One region of the Proteiniborus sp. DW1 genome, then DNA from elsewhere that is predicted to be linked to it. Evidence: predicted binding sites of a transcription regulator. Region 1 holds the regulator's gene; each other region holds the start of a gene.
The links. Region 1 encodes NrdR, which represses ribonucleotide reductase genes. Its sites were predicted from a motif close to CACNANATNTNGTG; they were not measured.
Positions count from the first base shown of each region.

Region 2: a site for NrdR is predicted at 2,570-2,583, ahead of DW1_RS02800 (anaerobic ribonucleoside triphosphate reductase). Genes of this name have one in related genera too.
Region 3: a site for NrdR is predicted at 5,003-5,016, ahead of DW1_RS03990 (ribonucleoside triphosphate reductase). Genes of this name have one in related genera too.

Region 1 is NZ_FMDO01000031.1:90,946-97,818, reverse strand. It holds gene ord (2,4-diaminopentanoate dehydrogenase) at 1-230, opposite strand, end outside; gene DW1_RS08210 (sigma-54 interaction domain-containing protein) at 461-1,870, opposite strand; gene pgeF (peptidoglycan editing factor PgeF) at 1,897-2,721, opposite strand; gene nrdR (transcriptional regulator NrdR) at 3,155-3,610, opposite strand; gene DW1_RS08195 (YlmC/YmxH family sporulation protein) at 3,710-3,991, opposite strand; gene sigG (RNA polymerase sporulation sigma factor SigG) at 4,103-4,876, opposite strand; gene sigE (RNA polymerase sporulation sigma factor SigE) at 5,071-5,802, opposite strand; gene spoIIGA (sigma-E processing peptidase SpoIIGA) at 5,803-6,708, opposite strand; gene ftsZ (cell division protein FtsZ) at 6,854-6,873, opposite strand, start outside.
Region 2 is NZ_FMDO01000007.1:312,571-319,443, forward strand. It holds gene sucC (ADP-forming succinate--CoA ligase subunit beta) at 1-783, shown strand, start outside; gene sucD (succinate--CoA ligase subunit alpha) at 783-1,709, shown strand; gene DW1_RS02795 (YitT family protein) at 1,675-2,523, shown strand; gene DW1_RS02800 (anaerobic ribonucleoside triphosphate reductase) at 2,702-5,023, shown strand; gene nrdG (anaerobic ribonucleoside-triphosphate reductase activating protein) at 5,052-5,561, shown strand; cobalamin riboswitch at 6,280-6,462, shown strand; gene DW1_RS02810 (energy-coupling factor ABC transporter permease) at 6,577-6,873, shown strand, end outside.
Region 3 is NZ_FMDO01000014.1:40,623-47,495, forward strand. It holds gene DW1_RS03970 (MATE family efflux transporter) at 1-1,066, shown strand, start outside; gene DW1_RS03975 (alpha-L-fucosidase) at 1,114-2,421, opposite strand; gene DW1_RS03980 (M28 family metallopeptidase) at 2,710-4,152, shown strand; gene DW1_RS03985 (hemerythrin domain-containing protein) at 4,252-4,806, opposite strand; gene DW1_RS03990 (ribonucleoside triphosphate reductase) at 5,025-6,873, shown strand, end outside.

The sequences.
Region 1 (6,873 bases):
CAAATATCACAGCATTTCTCAGTTAAAACTTCCTCTATTTTGTTTTTAATGATTACTTCTGGTCTACCTTCACTTTCAGTACCTAATACTTCATAAATACTTTTACCTACTTTATTTGGGTCTAAGTCGCAAACCCCAACAATCTCTACGCCTTTTTTCTTTAAAAGCATCCTTGCCATTCCACTACCCATGGCACCAAACCCCCAAATAACTACTTTTACATTATCCATAAACTACACCTCCAAAATATTTTTAAATATTGTTAAAATAATGCATAAAAAATACAATAAAAAAATACATAAATAATCACTTAGTATTAATGCAATATCTTTGCCAATAAAACATATAATTAGCTAAAGTTCTTTTTAAGCCTTTATTACATATAAAGCTTTTAGAAAAAAGAAGAAACAAAATAAAAAAACGCAAATAAATTTGCATCGCTATGCAAATTTATTTGCAGTTATAAAGGTATTTCATATTTTTTTATTTTATGTTGTAACGTTTGTCTTTTTATTTTTAGAATCCTTGCAGCTTCAGAAATGCTATATCCAGCTTCGTCCAAAGCCTTTTGTATCAATTTTCTCTCTATGGATTCCATTATTTCCGTTAATGGTTTGCGCGAATGAATTATATCATTATAATTAGATTCATCTTCTAGCGCACTAGGTACAAATCCATAAAAATGTTCATTTTTCAAAACGTGTTCATCCTTAGGAATCAGATTCATTGCACCTTCAATAAGATTTTCAAGTTCTCGAACATTTCCTGGCCAAGAATGTTTCATAAAGTTTTGCATCATATCCTGTGAAATGACCCAAACATCTTTATTGAATAATTTGTTAAACCTTTTTATGAAGTGTGCGCATAAAAGTTTTATATCATCTTTTCTTTCCCTTAAAGGTGGAACATTAATTGATATTACATTGAGCCTATAAAAAAGGTCTTTCCTAATGGTCCCTTTATTTATTGACTCAATAGGGTTTTCATTAGTGGTAGCTATTATTCTCACATCTATAGGGATTTCTTTTAAACCTCCAACCCTTCTAATATAACCTTCTTGAAGTACCCTGAGGAGCTTTGCTTGTAGAGAAACGCCCATTGAGTTTATTTCGTCTAATAATAACGTACCTCCATTAGCCTGCTCAAATAAACCAGGTCTATCTACTGCACCAGTGAAACTCCCTTTTACTGTACCAAACAAAATTCCCTCCAATAAGGATTCCGGTAAAGCTGCACAGTTTTGTCCTATAAATGGCTTATTTTTTCTGCTTCCATCATAGTGTATACTTTGAGCAAAAAGCTCTTTTCCAGAACCTGTTTCTCCATAAATAAGAACACTAGAATTAGAATTCCTTGCCTTTCTAGCTATATCTACAGCTCTTACAAAACTTTCATTATAACCTATTAAATCTTCAAATCTATATTTATTGTCATAATATGAGACTTTTTTTTCTTGTTCCCCTATTAGCTCTGCTTGTAAATCTACCAATTGTTCAGATAGCTTTTGAATGTTTGTAACATTTCTCGCAATTTCCAAAGCTCCTAGGATGGTTTTGTCCTTTTTAATAGGGATAGTTGTATTTATAGTAGTGATTTTTTTACCTTTATAATTTAGATATGTCTGAGTTCTATCGATTATTTTTTGTCCAGTATTGACAACACTTAATAAAGTACTTGTATGCTCGTTTAGACTAGGAAATAATTCTAGTAACTGCCTATTAATAACTTTTTCTCTTTCTATGCCTTCTAGTTTAGCCATTGATTCATTATAAAATATTGTTTTGCCATCAGCATCTACTACATGAATCCCTACATCTATATGCTGCAAAATTTTTTGCAGTAATAGCTTTTCAAACTCATGAGACCTCATATAATCATCCCTTTTCTATCCTTACATTATTTAAGCTGTATAATAGCGGCCATTCTTCCTGTTTTGCCATTATCTTTTCTATAAGAAAAGAATTTATGGTTATTACAGCTAGTACATAATTCAGATATGGTTATATTTCTACTTAATACCCCGTTTTCCTCTAATATCTTTTTATTTGCATTCCATAAATCTAGTTTCCATGTGCTTGTAGTCTCTCTCATAAGAACATCTTCAATAGATGATAAATTTTCTTTAAATCTATCATATACATCTTTTCTAACTGTATAACAACATGCCCCTATAGAAGGACCTATTCCTACTAATATATCTTCAGGATTCGAACCATACATATCTTTCATTGTATTAATCATTTTCTCACCTATCCTTGCCACAGTTCCCTTCCAACCTGCATGAGCAACTCCCACTACTTTTTTCACTTTATCGAGATAAAATAGTGGAACACAGTCAGCGTAAAAGGTCAGAAGCATTAGATCTTTTACATTAGTTAAAAGCCCATCAACTTCTTTATAGTCTAAAGGTTTAACCAAACCTTTACCAGCATCCTCTTCAGTAATTATTCTAATAGTTGTTCCATGTACTTGGTCTGATAACACTATTTTTTCTATTGAAACATTAAAAGCATCTGATATTTTTTGAAAATTCTTCATTACATTTTCTTTTTTATCTTCAGTTTTTATACCTAAATTTAAGGTATTAAAAGGCTCAGGGCTTATACCACCAATTCTAGTAGTAAACCCATGTTTAACTAGTCCTGTTTCATCAAAGCTAGGGATTATATAATACTCAAGTCCATTTATTTCTCTTAACTCAAAGCCTATATTTTCATTCACAATATCACCTCTATTAACATTCTATATAATATTACGAGAAACATGGTGTAAACACTAAGCGAACATTTGCAGGACATGAGTGTAATTCTTAGTGAATGCAGACATGAAATCCGTTAAACAAACAATTAAGGTAAGGTCAGCATACGCTGACATAAGGAGTTACGACGAAATCAAAGATTTCTGTAACTCCATTAACCGAAGCGAGTTTGCAAGTTGTAGGATTTCATGTTGGAATGAACTATAGAATTATTCATGTCCGATTATGACCTAACCCGATTCATGAAATGAATCGATGGTAGGTCAAATGCAACTCTTACCAAATTTATGTGAGCTTAGCGAGCTAATAAATTTGTGTAAAGAGACTGCTAACCGAGAGCGTGTGTTTCCAGCATGTTCCTTTACCTAAAATATTTTAAAAGGACTCATATGAGTCCTATTTTTCATCAAGTATTTTCTTAAGTTCATCCATAAATGTATTCAAGTCCTTAAACTGTCTATACACCGAAGCAAATCTAACATATGCTACTTCATCAATATTTTTAAGCCTATTCATAACCATTTCTCCTATGAGATCAGTGGTTATTTCCCTTTCCATAGAATTAAATAAGGACTTCTCGATTTCATCAACCATATCTTCAATAACCTTAATAGAAACAGGTCTTTTTTCACAGGCTCTAATTATTCCGTTTAGGAGTTTATTTCTATTGTATGATTGTCTATTTCCATCCTTTTTAATTACTACAAGAGGTATATCTTCAATCTTTTCATAAGTTGTAAATCTCTTACCACACTTAGTACATTCTCTTCTTCTACGAATAGCTTGTCCTTCATCTGTAGGCCTAGAATCAATTACTTTGGATTCATAATAATCACAAAAAGGGCACTTCATCTTTTTCCCCTCCATTTTGCTAAGTCTTAATCAAATTATATTACATCTTTTATTTAATGTCTACTTCTAAACATGCCATTTGCTTGATTGGTATTATTTCTAAACCTCTCTATCCTCTCCTCCATAGAATAAAAAATCATCAGTGCTTGTGTTAAGATCTACTAAAATAACATCTGAGCCTATTCTAACAATGTTTTGCCACCTTATAACATAGTCTTGATTCTTACCAAACAAGCCTAGTATTCTTCCTGGTCCTGGTAAGACAATAGCTTCAATTGTTCCTTTCTCTAAATTCACTTCTAAATCTGATATATACCCTATTCTTGTCCCATCCCTTACATTTATTACTTCCTTTTCACGTAAATCAGTAGTCTTTACCATTGTTTCACCTTCTTTAAAATAATTATATACTATATATATTAACTTAACACATAGTATTATTACTAATATTTGACCAGTGAAACAATGGTAAGCCTTTAATATTGAGCTAAACTAAATTAGCTTCCTCATATGTTTTAAAGCTGTTTTCTCTAGTCTCGATACCTGCGCTTGAGATATTCCTATTTCTTCAGCTACCTCCATCTGTGTCTTACCTTCATAAAATCTTAGATTGAGAATTAATTTCTCTCTATCGTTTAGCTTTCTTATAGCTTCTCTCAAAGCAATCTCCTCCAACCAAGTTTCATCTTCGCTTTTTTCATCACTTACCTGATCCATAACAAATATTGCATCGCCACTATCATGATATATAGGTTCAAATAATGATATAGGATCTTGAATTGCATCTAAAGCAAAAACTACTTCTTCTTTTGGTAATCCTAGTGCCTCGGCTATCTCAGTAATTGTAGGTTCCTTTGAATTTTTATTTACTAGGTGATCCCTAGCTTGTAGTGCCTTATATGCAATATCTCTCAATGATCTGCTTACTCTAATTGAATTATTATCCCGTAAATATCTTCTAATTTCCCCAATAATCATAGGAACAGCATAAGTAGAAAACCTAACATTTTGTGATAAGTCAAAATTATCTATTGCTTTTATTAGCCCTATACATCCTACTTGGAACAAATCATCAACATGCTCGCCTCTTTTACTGAATCTTTGAATAACACTTAGAACTAATCTCAAATTTCCTTTAACAAATTCTTCTCTTGCACTCATATCGCCTGCATGTATTCTATCAAATAATGCTCTCATTTCACTATTAGTAAGTACTGGTAGTTCTGAGGTGTTTACTCCGCATATTTCTACTTTATTTATATGCATATAAGTAATTCATTCCTTTCTTGATGTTTTGCCCCTTTTACATAAAAATTATTGCCTTCTTTAAGTGTTATTATTCAACAATTGATGTAAATAGATTAAGCTATATAAAAAAATTAGACCATGCTCTGACTCTATATAGATAAAATATGCCATCTATAGCCTTTGAGCAGGTCTAAGTACATAAAAGTTAATTTTTAAATCATTTTGTTAATTTCCTTTTTTAATCTTTTTATTATTCTTTTCTCAAGTCTAGATATATAAGATTGTGAGATACCTAAAAGATCTGCAACCTCTTTTTGTGTTTTTTCCTCACCATTTTTAAGACCAAATCTAAGCTCCATGATTTTTTTCTCACGTGATGTTAGCTTGCAAATGGCTTGATTCAATAAGTCCTTATCTATTTCTTCTTCTAAGCATTTAAATATCACATCATTTTCTGTACCCATTATATCTGATAAAAGTAATTCGTTCCCATCCCAATCAATGTTTAAAGGCTCATCAAAAGAAATTTCTGCCTTAAATCTGCTATTTCTTCTAAGATACATAAGTATTTCATTCTCAATACACTTTGAAGCATATGTGGCTAGTTTAATTTTTTTATCTGGCTTAAAGGTATTAACTGCTTTTATTAAACCAATCGTTCCAATTGAGACTAAATCCTCTACTCCTATCCCCGTATTTTCAAACTTTCTAGCAATATATACTACCAATCTGAGGTTTCTCTCTATTAAAATAGTTTTTACATTTTCATCATCCTCTAGTCTAGATACTAGATAATTTTCTTCGTCTGGAGTTAAAGGTGGAGGAAGAACCTCGCTTCCTCCGATATAAAATATGTGTCCTTCATCAAATATATTTAGCTTCTTTAGTATCCTTATATACTGTATTCTAACAATAAGCTTCAGCCTATTAAATATTTTTCCCATCTAAATAACCTCCTTTTGAGTAAACATCTCAGGATGCAACAGAGCAACATATTTTTCATCATTTGAAAGATTATTGTTGTAAATTCCAACTATAATATCGCAAAACGACTTATCTTCATCATCTTTTACTACAACATTATCTGGCTTAAAACCTATTAACATACCATTTTCCTTTCCTAAAGATTTAAATGGTATTAGTCTAAACTTTAAACCAGTAGCATTATCCATCATAATTTCTGAAATAACCTGTAAGTCGTTCTCTTTGTATTTCTCAAAGATACTTTGTACTTCACTTGGTAAGAGTTCTTTTATGGCCGAAAACTGAATGATTATTACTGGTGTTTGTGTAAGAGGGTCTCTTAATAAATTTCCTGTATCTAACAATCCCATTATTTCAACAGCTTTATTGTTTAAACTAACAATTATAGGTATATAAATCTTACTCTTTGTCAAAATTGATTGAATATATCCCCAAACTATCTTAATAAGAACATATGATATGGACACAGCAAGTACTAGTATTTTTACAGGAAAATCCTTAATGTAAAATATACCATTTCCTGCGTATGCCTCTATATCAGCTAAATAGAATAATGCTAGTGATGCTCCAGCAAAAATAAAAGCCATTACATAGAAAGTTGATATAAGTCTTATAAATTTTTTGATTTTCATCGGATTAAAAGCTACTATTATAATTAAGATGGATACAGCCAACTTTATAATGAATTTTGTCATAAACATTAATAAAGGAAAGAATATGACTAATGCATAGGCTGCTCCAATAAAAGAAGCTAATAATAACCTAACATTATTCGCTTCTGTTTTTGTAAACTTTCCAGTTAAATATAGTAATATATAATTAATCACCATATTTTCCAGTAAAAGATATTCTGCATATATGTACAAACCACTGCCCCCTTTTTGTACATCCTCATTCTAATAAACTTTTATTCATATCATTTTATTTTTATGTCTATTATAATACAACTACTATTAGAATTATGTCATATACTGAAGTCGAAAAAAAACCCTTTCTATAAAATAGAAAGGGTTATTTATCTCTTCTCCTTA
Region 2 (6,873 bases), on a different contig from region 1:
ATAGAGGAGGTGTCATTAAAATCACCAAATAAAATTTTTAAGGAAGTAATAGACCCTCTAATAGGCCTGTCTGATTTTCAAGTTAGAAGACTATGCATAAATATTAATATACCTGAAGCCTTGACAAATGATTTAGTAAAAATATTTAAGAATTTATATAGATGTTTTATCGAAAAAGATTGTACCTTAGCTGAAATAAACCCTCTGGTAATAACAAAGGAAGGTAAAGTAGTTGCATTAGATGCAAAGTTAAATTTTGATGATAATAGTTTATATAGAAATGAAGAACTGCTAGAATATAGAGATTTAAACGAAGAAGACAAAAAGGAAATTGAGGATTCAAAATATGATTTATCATATATTCCATTAGATGGATATATTGGCTTCTTAGTAAATGGTGCGGGTCTAGCAATGGCTACTATGGATATTATAAAGACATATGGAGGAGAACCAGCTAACTTTCTTGATGTTGGGGGAGGAGCGTCAGAGGAAAAGGTTACTAACGCTTTTAAGATAATCTTATCAGATAATCGTGTCAGAGGAGTCTTTGTTAATATTTTTGGAGGCATACTGAAATGTGATGTCATTGCTAGAGGAATAGTAAATGCAGCTAATGAAGCAGGATTAAATGTTCCTTTAGTAGTACGCTTAGAAGGGACAAATGTAGAAATAGGCAGAGAAATACTAGATAATTCTAATCTAGATATAGTAACTGTTGCAACTATGGATGAAGGTGCTAGAAAGATAGTAGAGCTAACTAATATGAAAGGGAAGGGATTGTAATGAGTATATGGGTAGATAAGCATACAAAAGTAATAGTGCAAGGTATAACTGGAAAAACAGCATTGTATCATACTAGGCAAATGCTTGAATATGGTACACAAATAGTTGGAGGAGTTACTCCAGGTAAAGGGGGGACAAAAGCAGGGAATATACCTGTATTTGATACAGTAAAGGAAGCAGCTTGTGAAACCAATGCCACAGCTTCTGTAATATATGTCCCTGCTAAGTTCGCAAAGGATGCTATTCTGGAAGCTATAGATGCTGAACTAGAGATAGTAATCTGCATTACAGAGCATATACCTATAAACGATATGATAATAGTCAAAAGGTATTTAGAAGGTAAGAAAACTAGGTTAATTGGACCAAATTGCCCAGGAATTATTACACCAGGAGAATGCAAAATTGGAATTATGCCAGGGTATATTCATAGAAAAGGAAGAATAGGAGTAGTATCCCGTTCTGGAACACTAACCTATGAGGCTGCTTATCAGCTGTCTCAAAGAGGAATAGGGCAGTCTACAGTCGTAGGAATTGGTGGTGACCCTATTAATGGGACGGACTTCGTTGATGTTCTAGAGGCATTTAACAAAGATGATGAAACAGACGCAGTTGTTATGATAGGAGAAATTGGAGGAACTGCAGAAGAGAAGGCGGCACTTTGGGTTAAAGAAAACATGATAAAGCCGGTCGTGGGATTTATTAGTGGAAAAACAGCCCCTAAAGGAAAACGTATGGGTCATGCTGGTGCCATTATTTCGGGAGGGAAGGGAACTGCAGAAGAGAAAGTTAGAGTAATGACAGATTGCGGCATATCTATAGCAAAGAGTCCTATAGGCATAGGAGCTGTGTTAACTGAAACCTTGAAATATAATAATTTGTGGAGAATTGAATATGAGAGCCAATATAGAGAGATTTTTAATCATTAATCTTGGTATTTTAATAATGGCATCAGGCTTATATTATTTTTTAATTCCTGCAAATCTGGCTACAGGTGGTGTAACAGGGCTAGCTATGGTTGTAAATAAAATATTTCCTTTTATATCAATAGGTATAATAATGATAATTTCAAATTTTATCCTATTTGCCTTAGCTTTTTTACTAATAGGAAAGGATTTTGGTGGATATACCATATATTCAAGCTTTCTTTTGTCAGGGGTCATCTATATATTTGAAATTATAACTCCCTTACATGAGCCAATAATAAAAGATATAATGCTGAATTTGATATATGGTATCCTTATACAAGGAATAGGAATGGGAATGGTTTTTTATCGAAACTCTTCTACTGGAGGAACTGATATTGCAGCAAAAATATTGAATAAATTCTTTCATGTAGATATAGGCAAGGCATTGTTCCTAGCAGACTTTTTAATTGTATTTTTTGCAGGGCTAGCATTTGGAATTGAAATGGGGCTATATGCTTTATTAGGAATTTTAGCTAATACTTATATAATAGACAAAGTAATAGCTGGATTTAATACAAAGATGAACATAATGATAATTAGTGAAAAAAGTGAAGCTATAAATCAATATATAATTCATGAAATAAATAGGGGAACGACACTGTATGTTGGAGACGGAGGTTTCTCAAAGAACAGAAAGACTATAATAAATACTGTGGTTGATAAAAAGCAATATGTAAAAATTAGAAACTATGTTAAAGTTACTGATCCAAGCGCCTTTATAACAGTTGGCTTTGTGCATGAAGTATTAGGAGAAGGGTTTAACCTTAGCTTATAATATAAATTATTTTGAAGCCAATGATATTTTTAGTCTATCCATTGACCTCTATATATAGTGTGTGTTAAGATTAATATACTATATATAGGGCGATATGGATATTATATTATAAATAACACTATTATTCATATGCAGAAAAATATACTAGTTTATATATAGTGCTAAGGAGGAAATTGAAATGATTACAAAAATAATAAAAAGAGATGGGCGTGAGGTTCCATTTAATATTGAAAAAATTGCAAATGCTATTTTTAAGGCTTCAAGCTCTGTAGGTATAAAAGACTACGATGCTGCATTTTTATTAGCAGAGAAGACAGTAGCCTGTATTGAAAAGGAAATGATGAATATAAACCCATCTGTTGAGATGGTACAAGATATAGTTGAGAGAGTTCTTATAGAAAATGGATGGGTCGAGACCGCTAAGGCGTACATACTTTATAGAGCAGAAAGAACAAGACTTAGAGAAATGAATACTAAAATCATGAAGATATATCAAGATCTAGTCTTTAAAGAGGCAGAAGATAATGATATAAAACGTGAAAATGCAAACATTGATGGAGATACAGCAATGGGAACCATGCTTAAGTTTGGTTCAGAGGGAGCAAAACAATTCTATAATATGTTTATTTTAAAGCCAGAATATTCGAAGAGTCATAAAGACGGAGACATACATATACATGATCTTGACTTTTTAACTCTTACGACAACATGCTGTCAAATTGACATTGAGAAGCTTTTTAAAAGTGGTTTTAGTACAGGACATGGACATTTAAGAGAACCCAATGATATTCAAAGCTATTCTGCTCTTGCTTGTATAGCAATACAATCAAATCAAAATGACCAGCATGGAGGTCAGAGTATCCCAAATTTTGACTATGGGATGGCTCATGGAGTTAGAAAGACTTATAAAAAGCATTATATAAAAAACTTGTCCAATGCTATAGAATTACTTACAGATAATAGAGAAACAGAGCTCATAGTAGAAAACATAATAGAATCAATGGATAAGAAGTATAATCTTATACCTAGTTTAAAAATGGAGGAAGAATACACTCGAATAGAAGAGAAACTGCTATTTGATTATTTCAAAGATGCAGATTTAGTTAGAAAGGCACAGGCATATGCTAGAAATAAAGCATATGCACAAACAGACAGGAGTACATTCCAAGCCATGGAGGCATTCATACATAACTTAAATACTATGCATAGCAGGGCAGGTGCACAGGTACCTTTTAGCTCTATTAACTATGGCACGGATACTTCTTTGGAAGGAAGAATGGTAATAAAAAACTTACTTTTAGCCACAGAAGCAGGGCTTGGTAATGGTGAAACTCCAATATTCCCTATTCAAATATTTAAGGTGAAAGAAGGTATAAACTATAATAATGGAGATGTAAACTACGATTTATTTAAGCTGGCATGCAGAGTAAGTGCTAAAAGGCTATTTCCTAATTTTTCCTTTATTGATGCTCCGTTTAATCTTAAGTACTATAAAAAAGGCAAACCTGAAACTGAAATAGCCTATATGGGTTGTAGAACAAGAGTAATTGCAAACGAATATGATTCATCAAGAGAAATAGTCTTTGGGAGGGGAAATCTAAGTTTTACGACTATTAATCTTCCTAGAATAGCATTAAAAAATAATAAGAGCATAGACGACTTTTTTAGAGAACTAGATGAAAAAATAGATTTAGTAATAAATCAGCTTTTGGATAGGTTTGAAATCCAAGCAGGAAAAAAGGTTAAGAACTTTCCTTTCTTAATGGGACAAGGTGTTTGGATTGATTCAGATAAACTTAGTTGGGATGATGAGGTTAGAGAAGTACTTAAGCATGGAACATTGACTGTAGGATTTATAGGATTGGCAGAATGTCTTAAAGCTTTGACAGGAAAGCATCATGGTGAATCAGAAGAAGCACAAGAGCTTGGGCTCAGTATTATTAGACATATGAGAAAGCGTATGGATGAAGCTTCAAATAAATATAAAATGAACTTTTCTCTTATTGCTACGCCAGCAGAAGGTACAGCTGGAAGGTTTGTGAATTTGGATAAAAGAATATTTGGAAGTATTGAGGGAGTTACAGACAGGGACTACTATACAAATAGTTTCCATGTGCCTGTTTATTATGAAACAACTGCATTTGACAAAATTAAAATAGAAGCTCCATATCATGAGCTTACAAATGCAGGGCATATAACATATGTTGAGTTGGATGGAGATCCTTCAGAGAATGTAACAGCGTTTGAAAAAATCATAAGAGCTATGAAGGAAAATGGTATAGGATACGGCTCTATAAATCATCCAGTGGACAGAGACCCTCTATGCGGCTATTCTGGAATAATAAAAAATCAATGTCCTGGATGCGGAAGAGAGGAAGGAAACGTAAAATTTGAAAGAATCCGAAGAATTACAGGCTATTTAGTAGGTACTTTAGACAGATTTAATGATGCAAAAAGAGCAGAAGAAAGAGAGAGAGTAAAGCATTTCTATATGAAGTAAGAAATATACTTTAAGGTAGTGGTTATCTATGTGTAATGGCATAAGGGTTGCAGGTATAGTTAAGGAATCAATTGTGGATGGTCCTGGAATACGCCTTGTAGTTTTTACTCAAGGCTGTAAGCATAACTGCTTAGGGTGTCACAACCCACATACTCATTCCTTTGAAGGAGGAGAGGTAGTTAATATTGAGAGCATTGTTAGTATGGTAAAAGAAAATCCTCTATTAGATGGAATAACATTAAGTGGCGGTGAGCCTTTCGAGCAAGCAAAAGCACTGTCTAAGTTAGCAAAAATCATTAAAGAATTAGGACTTAATGTAGTAACATACACAGGCTATACTTATGAATTCATAGTAAGCAGTTTCTCTGAACATACTGGTTGGGAGGAGCTATTAGAGAACACAGATATATTGATAGATGGTAGATTCGAAATTGAAAAAAGGAATCTGGCTTTAAAATTCAGAGGTTCTGAAAATCAGAGAATAATTGATATTAAGAGGACAATGCAAGAAGGAAAGATAATACAGGCATTAATTTAGATTAAATGATATAGGCTAAAAATCTATAATAAATTGAACTGATCTTTGTTAAGTAGACAATCAACTTGATTAAAATTTATGCGCACTAGGGGGCATGGTTTCTATACTCTAAAGGAACCATGCATTCTAATTTTTTTGTGCTCTCTCTTCATTGTAAAACTTAATATATTCAATTATTTTATCCCTTATGGTAGACAAATAATTTTTGTATGACCTTCTTTTACTGGGAAAAGATTGTTTATGAACAGTTTATATTAGATTAGAAATCTTAAATGTTAAATGTTTTCTACCATTGTCATGATGTAATAAGTAATAAAAAAAGCAGTTCATCAGACTACAAAGTCTGTTAGACTGCTTTTTTGCTTTAGTGAATTATCTTTTAATAATTCTTTGTGTAAATTAGACATAAGAAGGTGAATGGATAAAGTAAATGCATCTACTAAAACAATTGTTAAGTTAGCTGTATCTTGCGAAAGAATTTAGCTTAAACTATTTTTCAGCAAGGATGGCTTAGCAATATCTCTTTTGCTGGTACCTTGCTAATTCCCAGCTTTTCAAGGATATCGTATCCATAGAGAAATCCCTATGTGTCAAAAGGTGATTTGTCATTCAGTTTCTTTTTGGAATAAGAGTTGATATGTGGCATCATAAGAGAGATGTTATCTTGTGTGAGGTCATAGGTTGACAAAATATAGCAACTAATATATAATAAAAATGAAAATTAAATAACTTTTAAGGTGCTTCTTTAAAAAGAAGTTAAAAGGGAAAGAGGTGAAAATCCTCTACAGCCCCCGCTACTGTAAACAGGGATGAAATCTTCTATACCACTGGGAAACTGGGAAGGTGAAGAGAGTAAGTTGATCTGTTAGTCAGGAAACCTGCCTTAAAATGAGAAACTAGTACTTCGGAGGGAGGTATGATACGTTATGTTATGGTATAAAACTGACACATAGACTTCCTATGTGTTTTTTTGTTTGATTTTATGTAATCACTAATTTGGAGGAGATGTTTAATAATGAAGGAAAAAAAGCTAATGTTGCTAATGTTCATATTTTTAATGATTATAAGTCCAAATCTTTCATATGCAATGCATATAATGGAAGGATACTTATCTCCAGTTTGGGCTATTATTTGGACAGCTTTAGCAATTCCCTTTGTTATTAGGGGATTTTCTAGAGTTAATGGAATTTCCAAGGAAGATAGTAGCAAAAAACTGTTACTAGCACTAGTAGGGGCCTTTGTATTCGTGCTATCTGCTTTAAAAATTCCTTCTGTTACGGGAAGCTGTTCTCATCCTACAGGAGTAGGGTTA
Region 3 (6,873 bases), on a different contig from region 1:
AATTGTGAGTATTATCTTTACAATAGGTGCTCTTTTTATTCCAGAGACTCTTATGCATATATTTACTCATGAACAGGATGTAGTGGAATTAGGAGTAAAATATCTAAAAATTATAGGATTCAGTTACTTAATAACATCTATAAGCTTTGCATTTAATACAGCCCTAAGAAGTATTGGACAGGCTAAAATTCCTATGTTTATAAGTATAGTTTCTTTATTAGTAAATGCTACATTTAACTATTTGCTTATATTTGGTAAGTTTGGCTTTCCTAAGATGGGAATAGAAGGAGCAGCACTTGCTACTGTGTTGGCTAGGATTGTTGAATTAGTTTCAGTTTTATATATAACTTACCATAGCAAGAATGCTTTAGCTGCAAAGATAAATGAGCTAGTAGATGTATCTAAAGACTTTGTAGTGAAGTATTTTAAGACTGCAGCTCCTGTTATAATAAATGAGTTTTTCTGGTCATTAGGAACTGTAATGTATTCAGTAGCCTATGCAAGAATGGGAAAGGAAGCAACATCTGCTGTTCAGATATCTAATACTGTTCAAAATATATTCTTAGTATTATCTAGAGGATTGTCAAGTGCATGTGCTGTTATGATTGGTAATGAAATTGGAGCAGGAAATAAAGAAAAATCAATATCATATGCTAGGACTTTTATTATAATCGGGCCATTACTAGGGATAGTTTTAGGAGTTATATTATTCGTTTCAACTCCAGCCATTATGACCTTGTTTGGCAATGTTTCAGCAGAAGTTTATGACTATACAACTAAGATGCTCATAGTTATTTCTCTTTCATTGAGTATAAAGATAGTGAATGGTTTATTAATAGTTGGTATTTTTAGAAGTGGTGGAGATACTAGGTTTTCTATGTTCCTAGAGATGGGTTCAGTGTGGCTTGTAGGAGTGCCATTATCATTTTTAGGTGCCTTAGTTTTGAAAATTCCGGTTTATTGGGTAGTGGCTTTAGTTACTCTAGAAGAGGTTGTTAAGGCAGCCATTGGAATACCTAGATTGCTTTCAAATAAATGGGTTAGAAATGTTGTTGAACATATGTAGGATGAGAATATAGATGGGTCAGAATGTTATCTGACCCTTTATTATATTTATAATAATTCAAATTCTACAACAGTATCTATATCATCTGGTAGAGGATGAGTAAGATGTTCAGGCTTACCAAAATTTATAAAGATATAATCATTGTAATCCATAGTATTCCAAGGTTTAATTAACTTTAATTCAGAACCGTCAGAAAGCAATCTGGCTTTTTTAACCTTACCATTTAGTCCTTGAATGCCTAAAGGTCCTATACTACCATCAAATATATGGGCATAGAGCTTATTTTGGTTTTGGGTGAAATAACCCCATTCAGGTTTTGGTAGCATTGATTTTCCACAATTATATATACTGTTTCCATTTTGCTTCATCCATTTATCTATAGCTTCTAAGATGCGCAGAGATTCCTCAGGAATTTCACCCTTTGCATTAGGCCCAATATTTAATAGTAGGTTTCCGTTTTTACTAACACATTCTACCAGCTTTCTAATAATCATCTTAGGAGATTTAAAATTCTTATCTTCTGATGAGTACCCCCAATGATTGTTCATAGTAATACAAGCTTCCCAAGGAACTGGATTTCCATTTTCATCTACTATTCCTTCTGGAGGTATTATTTGTTCAGGTGATGCAAAGTCTCCAGCGTAAAAATTAGGATTATTGGTCATGATACTTCCTGAGTTTTCGCCACTTGCTTCTAATCTATTATCTATTATGACGTCAGGTTGTAATTCTCTCACCATATTTATTAGTTTGGTAGCTTTCCACTTCTCGCCAGTCATATCATCATAGGAGAAGTCGAACCAAAGTATGTCTATTTTACCGTAGTTGGTGCAAAGCTCTCGAACTTGTCCATGCATGTATTCTAGATACCTTTCAAAGTTATGTTTTACGTCTTTGTACTTCTCGTTGTCTCTCATAGGATGGTGTCTATCTCCATAATGAGGGAAGTCATCATGGTGCCAATCTATAATAGAATAATATAAGCCAACTTTAAGGCCTTCTGTTCTAAAAGCATCTACATATTCTTTTATTAAGTCTCTTCTAGCTTTAGTATTAGTAGATTTATAATCTGTAAGCTTACTATCAAACAGGCAAAAACCATCATGGTGTTTGGCTGTCATGACAGCATATTTCATTCCAGAGTTTTTTGCGACTTTAGCCCAGTACTTAGGATCGTAGAATATTGGGTCAAATTCTTCGAAATATTGCATATATTCTTCCTTTGACATTTTTTCATTAGTCATGACCCATTCTCCCCGTGCTGGGATTGAGTAAAGTCCCCAGTGAATAAACATTCCAAACCTATCTTTAAGAAACCAAGCTGTTCTTTTATTTCTTTCTTTTACTAGGTCCATTTTAATTCCTCCTGTGATTATATCCGAATCTATCTTAAGCTCTTTTCTTATTTACTAGTATATATAAAGCTTTATTGAGTGTCCATAGCTGACTTTACTAATTTTTTAAGCTTGTTTACTTAAAGATAGGCAAGCTCTATTATATAATGATTATTATCGAGAGATTAACTTTATGAGTTTTAGTAAAATCACCTTAGTTTATTAAGTTTCGATTGAGTTTTATTTCTATTTGTTTTTTTGACAATAATTTGTATTATTATGTATATAATTATATATGGGGGTGTTAAGGTGAGGACTAATAGAAAACTAACTTTTATGATTAGTACTGTACTTATTGTTTCTTTATTTTTAACTGGATGCGCTACATTTGGCAAAGTCAATAATAGTGAACTAATCCAGAATACTGCTTTTGAGAATATTAGAGAAAAAGATTTAGATTCTAAAAATATTATGAAAATAATTGAAGAATTGACCTCAGAAAAATATAAAGGAAGACTTGCAGGAACTAAAGGAAATGAGCTTGCTACCCATTACATTGCCAACTATTTTAAAAAAATCAAGCTTGATTACCCAGGTGTTTTAGACACATACCTACAGCATTTTGACCATAATGTTAGATTTACGTATAGTGCTCCAAAGCTACAAATATTAAATGAAAAAGGTGAAGTTGAAAAAGACTTTGAATATATAAAAGAGTTTTCTGTAAATACAGGAGTTCCTTCATTGAGCATTAAAGGTGAGTTAAAGGGAAAAGGTATAGTTGTAGATAATACAGAAAATATCATGAAGGATATTGAATCTTATGATGGGAAGGTACTTCTTGTACCAAGAAATATTTTAGCTAGTGAGGGAAATAGAAAACTAATTAACAAGGTACTATCAGGAAACAGTAAAATTGGTGGAATGATTATAGAAGTTGATATCGATAATCCTAATCATATGTATGGTAGTTTTGTGGTGGGACCTAACGCCCAACCAACAGCCAAGTTTGAAGAAGGGCAACCCTTGCTCTTTAACTGCAATGTGACAGTGTTTAACGAGTTAGTTAAAGCTTCTAATGCTGGGTTAGAGATAAGTATGAAGGCGGACTATGCAATAGAAAATGTAACTTCTGCAAATGTAATAGGATATATAGAAGGGAAAGATAAGGTTCTTAAAGAAGAGTTTATTATTATAGGGGCCCATTTTGACCATGCAGGAGATAACAAAAATGGTACATATAATCCAGGAGCATTAGACAATGCTTCAGGTACAGCTGTAATGATGGAAATAGCCAGGATTCTAAAAGAAGGAAATTACAAACCTAAAAAATCGATTTTATTTATTGCATTTAATGGAGAAGAAGAGGGTATATATGGCTCTTACCATTATGTCAATAACCCGATATATCCACTGAACAAAGATAGGACAGTTATGATTAATTTAGATATGGTAGGCTCAAAAACAGAAATGCCTCTTACACTACTGAGCTTTGATAGTACTAATATAAAGCTGAGAGAAGAATTTTATAGGTATTCAAAGGCGTTAAAAATAGATTGTGTCCAAGATGCAGGACAGGGAAGTGATCATTATCCTTTTGGAACAAAGGGAATAGACGTTTTATGCTTAATCAATATGGATTTGAAAAATGGATATCATACTCCTGAGGATACAATAGATAAGGTAGATGAAAAGCGAATTACTGAAATAACTAAGCTTGTACTATATTATATTGATAAAAATGCTTTTTAACATAGTAGCTTAATCTAGGATTGAGACAAAAAAGTTGTCATCCAATGCGTCAGTGAAGGGGGATGGGGGATATTCACTACACCTAGGATGACAACTTATTTACATGTACTTTTTCTCTAGTTCTTCTACTAATCTAATATACTTTTCCTTAGTTTGAATATGTTCATTATTTTCTTCATATTCTTTAAATTGTCTATCTAGCTTATTCATAGTTTCTTTCTTTAGATTTCTCTCTGCGTATTTAAAAAGCATATTATCTTCTTTAAATATATGTTTTTCTAGTAGATTTGCATAACCCATAGCATTTGCAATTACATCAACCTTAACATCATTGCTGCCTTCTTTATATGCTTTTAAAGCAACCTCTAGGTCTCTAACAAAGCCTCTTCCCCAATCATGCTCGATAAGCATCCCTTGGACTGGCCCATTACCTATTTTATCAGTTAGCTCAGATTCCATATCTTTAAACAACATATCCTCTTCTTTTCCATGGTGGTACTTATCTGCATAATTTCTTATAAAATCAATTATAGAAACTAAATCATCATGTGGAATTTCTTTTCCCTCTACAATAGCTACACATATTTTTCTAATTACTTTAAGTACTTTCTTAATATTATCATGTTCATTTACTAATATTTGTATTGTGTTCATAGCATCACCTCAAACAGTCTTTACCTTATTATTATCCACAAAAAAGAATAATAAACACTATTTTATAATCAGTAGTGCTTTTGTCTTAAAAATAAAAAAACATAAAAAGTTGGCGAGATAAGTTGTAAATATATCTAGTATAATCTATAATATTATATAGTTATATACAATATATATGTATTAATAACCTTACAACCACAATATAAGGGGGTAATGCCTTGATTACTAGGATACAGAAAAGAAACGGAGATATTGTCGATTTTGATGTAAAAAAAATTGAAAATGCCATTTTTGCAGCAGCTAAATCAGTAGGTGGAGATAATAGAGAAACTGCAGAGAGACTTTCTAAAATAGTAGTAAATATACTAACAGAGGCTCATGGTGCAAGTATACCAACTGTGGAAGATATTCAAGATATAGTTGAAAAGGTTCTAATTGAAGAGGGTCATGCCAAAACTGCAAAGGCTTACATATTGTATAGAAAAAAACATGAAGAATTAAGGGAAGCTAGAAATCTTTTTATGGATGCTGAGACTTTAATTGATGAATATGTGTCACTTGATGACTGGAGAATCAATGAAAATGCTAATATGGGATTTAGCTTACAGGGCTTAAATAATCATATTGTTGAATCTATAACTAAAAAATACTGGCTTAATAAAATATATAGAAAAGAATTAAGAGACCCACATATAAAAGGAGATTTGCATATTCATGATTTAGGATTATTAGCACCTTATTGCTGTGGTTGGGACTTAGAAGCTCTTCTTTTACATGGTTTTAAAGGCGCTAGCAGCAAAATAGAATCTTCACCTGCAAGTCACTTACAATCATTCTTAGGTCAGATAGTTAACTGGTTATATACGCTTCAAGGGGAGGCGGCAGGGGCTCAAGCTGTTAGTTCCTTAGATACATATGTTGCGCCATTTATTTATTATGATAAATTAAGCTATGACGAAGTAAAGAGAGCAGTTAGGAGCTTTGTTTTCAACTTAAATATACCTACGAGGGTTGGTTTTCAAACTCCTTTTACTAATATAACCTTAGATATTACGCCGCATCCAATGATTAAGAATATGGAAGTTATTATCGGAGGAAAAAGAAGAGATAAAACTTATGGAGAATTTCAGAAGGAAATGGATATGTTTAATAAGGCTTATTGTGAGGTAATGATGGAAGGAGATGGAGCAGGTAGGAGCTTTAGCTTCCCAATACCTACAATTAACATAACTAAGGATTTTCCTTGGAATTCAGAAGTGGTTAATTCCATTATGGAGATGACGAGGAAGTTTGGCACTCCATATTTTGCAAATTTTATAAACAGTGACTTAAGTCCAGAGGATGTTAGGAGTATGTGCTGCAGACTGAGACTTGATAATAGAGAACTTAGACGAAGAGGAGGAGGATTATTTGGAGCTAATCCTCTTACAGGCTCTATAAATGTGGTTACTCTGAACATGGGACGTATAGGCTATCTAGCCCAATCAGTAGAAGAATTTAAGAGAAGAGTTAGAGAACTAATGGAGATTTCCAAGGAAATATGTGAAACAAAACGTAAGGTGCTTGAAAGATATATGGATGCAGGGCTTTATCCATATTCAAAGTTTTATCTCCAATCAGTAAAAGATGCACATGGAGAATATTTCAAGAATCACTTCAGTACCATAGGCTTAAATGGAATGAATGAAGCATGTGTCAATTTACTTGGTAAAGATATCACTACGGAGGAAGGTAGAGAACTTGCTATAGATGTAATGGAATTCATGAACAGAGTAATCCAAATATTCCAAGAGGAAACAGGAAGTCTTTGGAATCTTGAAGCATCTCCAGCTGAAGGAGCTGCTTACAGATTTGCTAGGATGGACAAGAAAATGTACCCTAGAATATTTACACAGGGAACAGATGAGCCATATTATACTAACTCTACTCAGTTACCTGTAGGTCACACTAAAGATATATTTGAAGCAATAGAGCATCAGGATAAGCTTCAGACACTATATACGGGAGGAACTGTGTTACACGGCTTTATAGGCGAAGAGATTGAAAGTACTGAAACAGTTAAGTTAC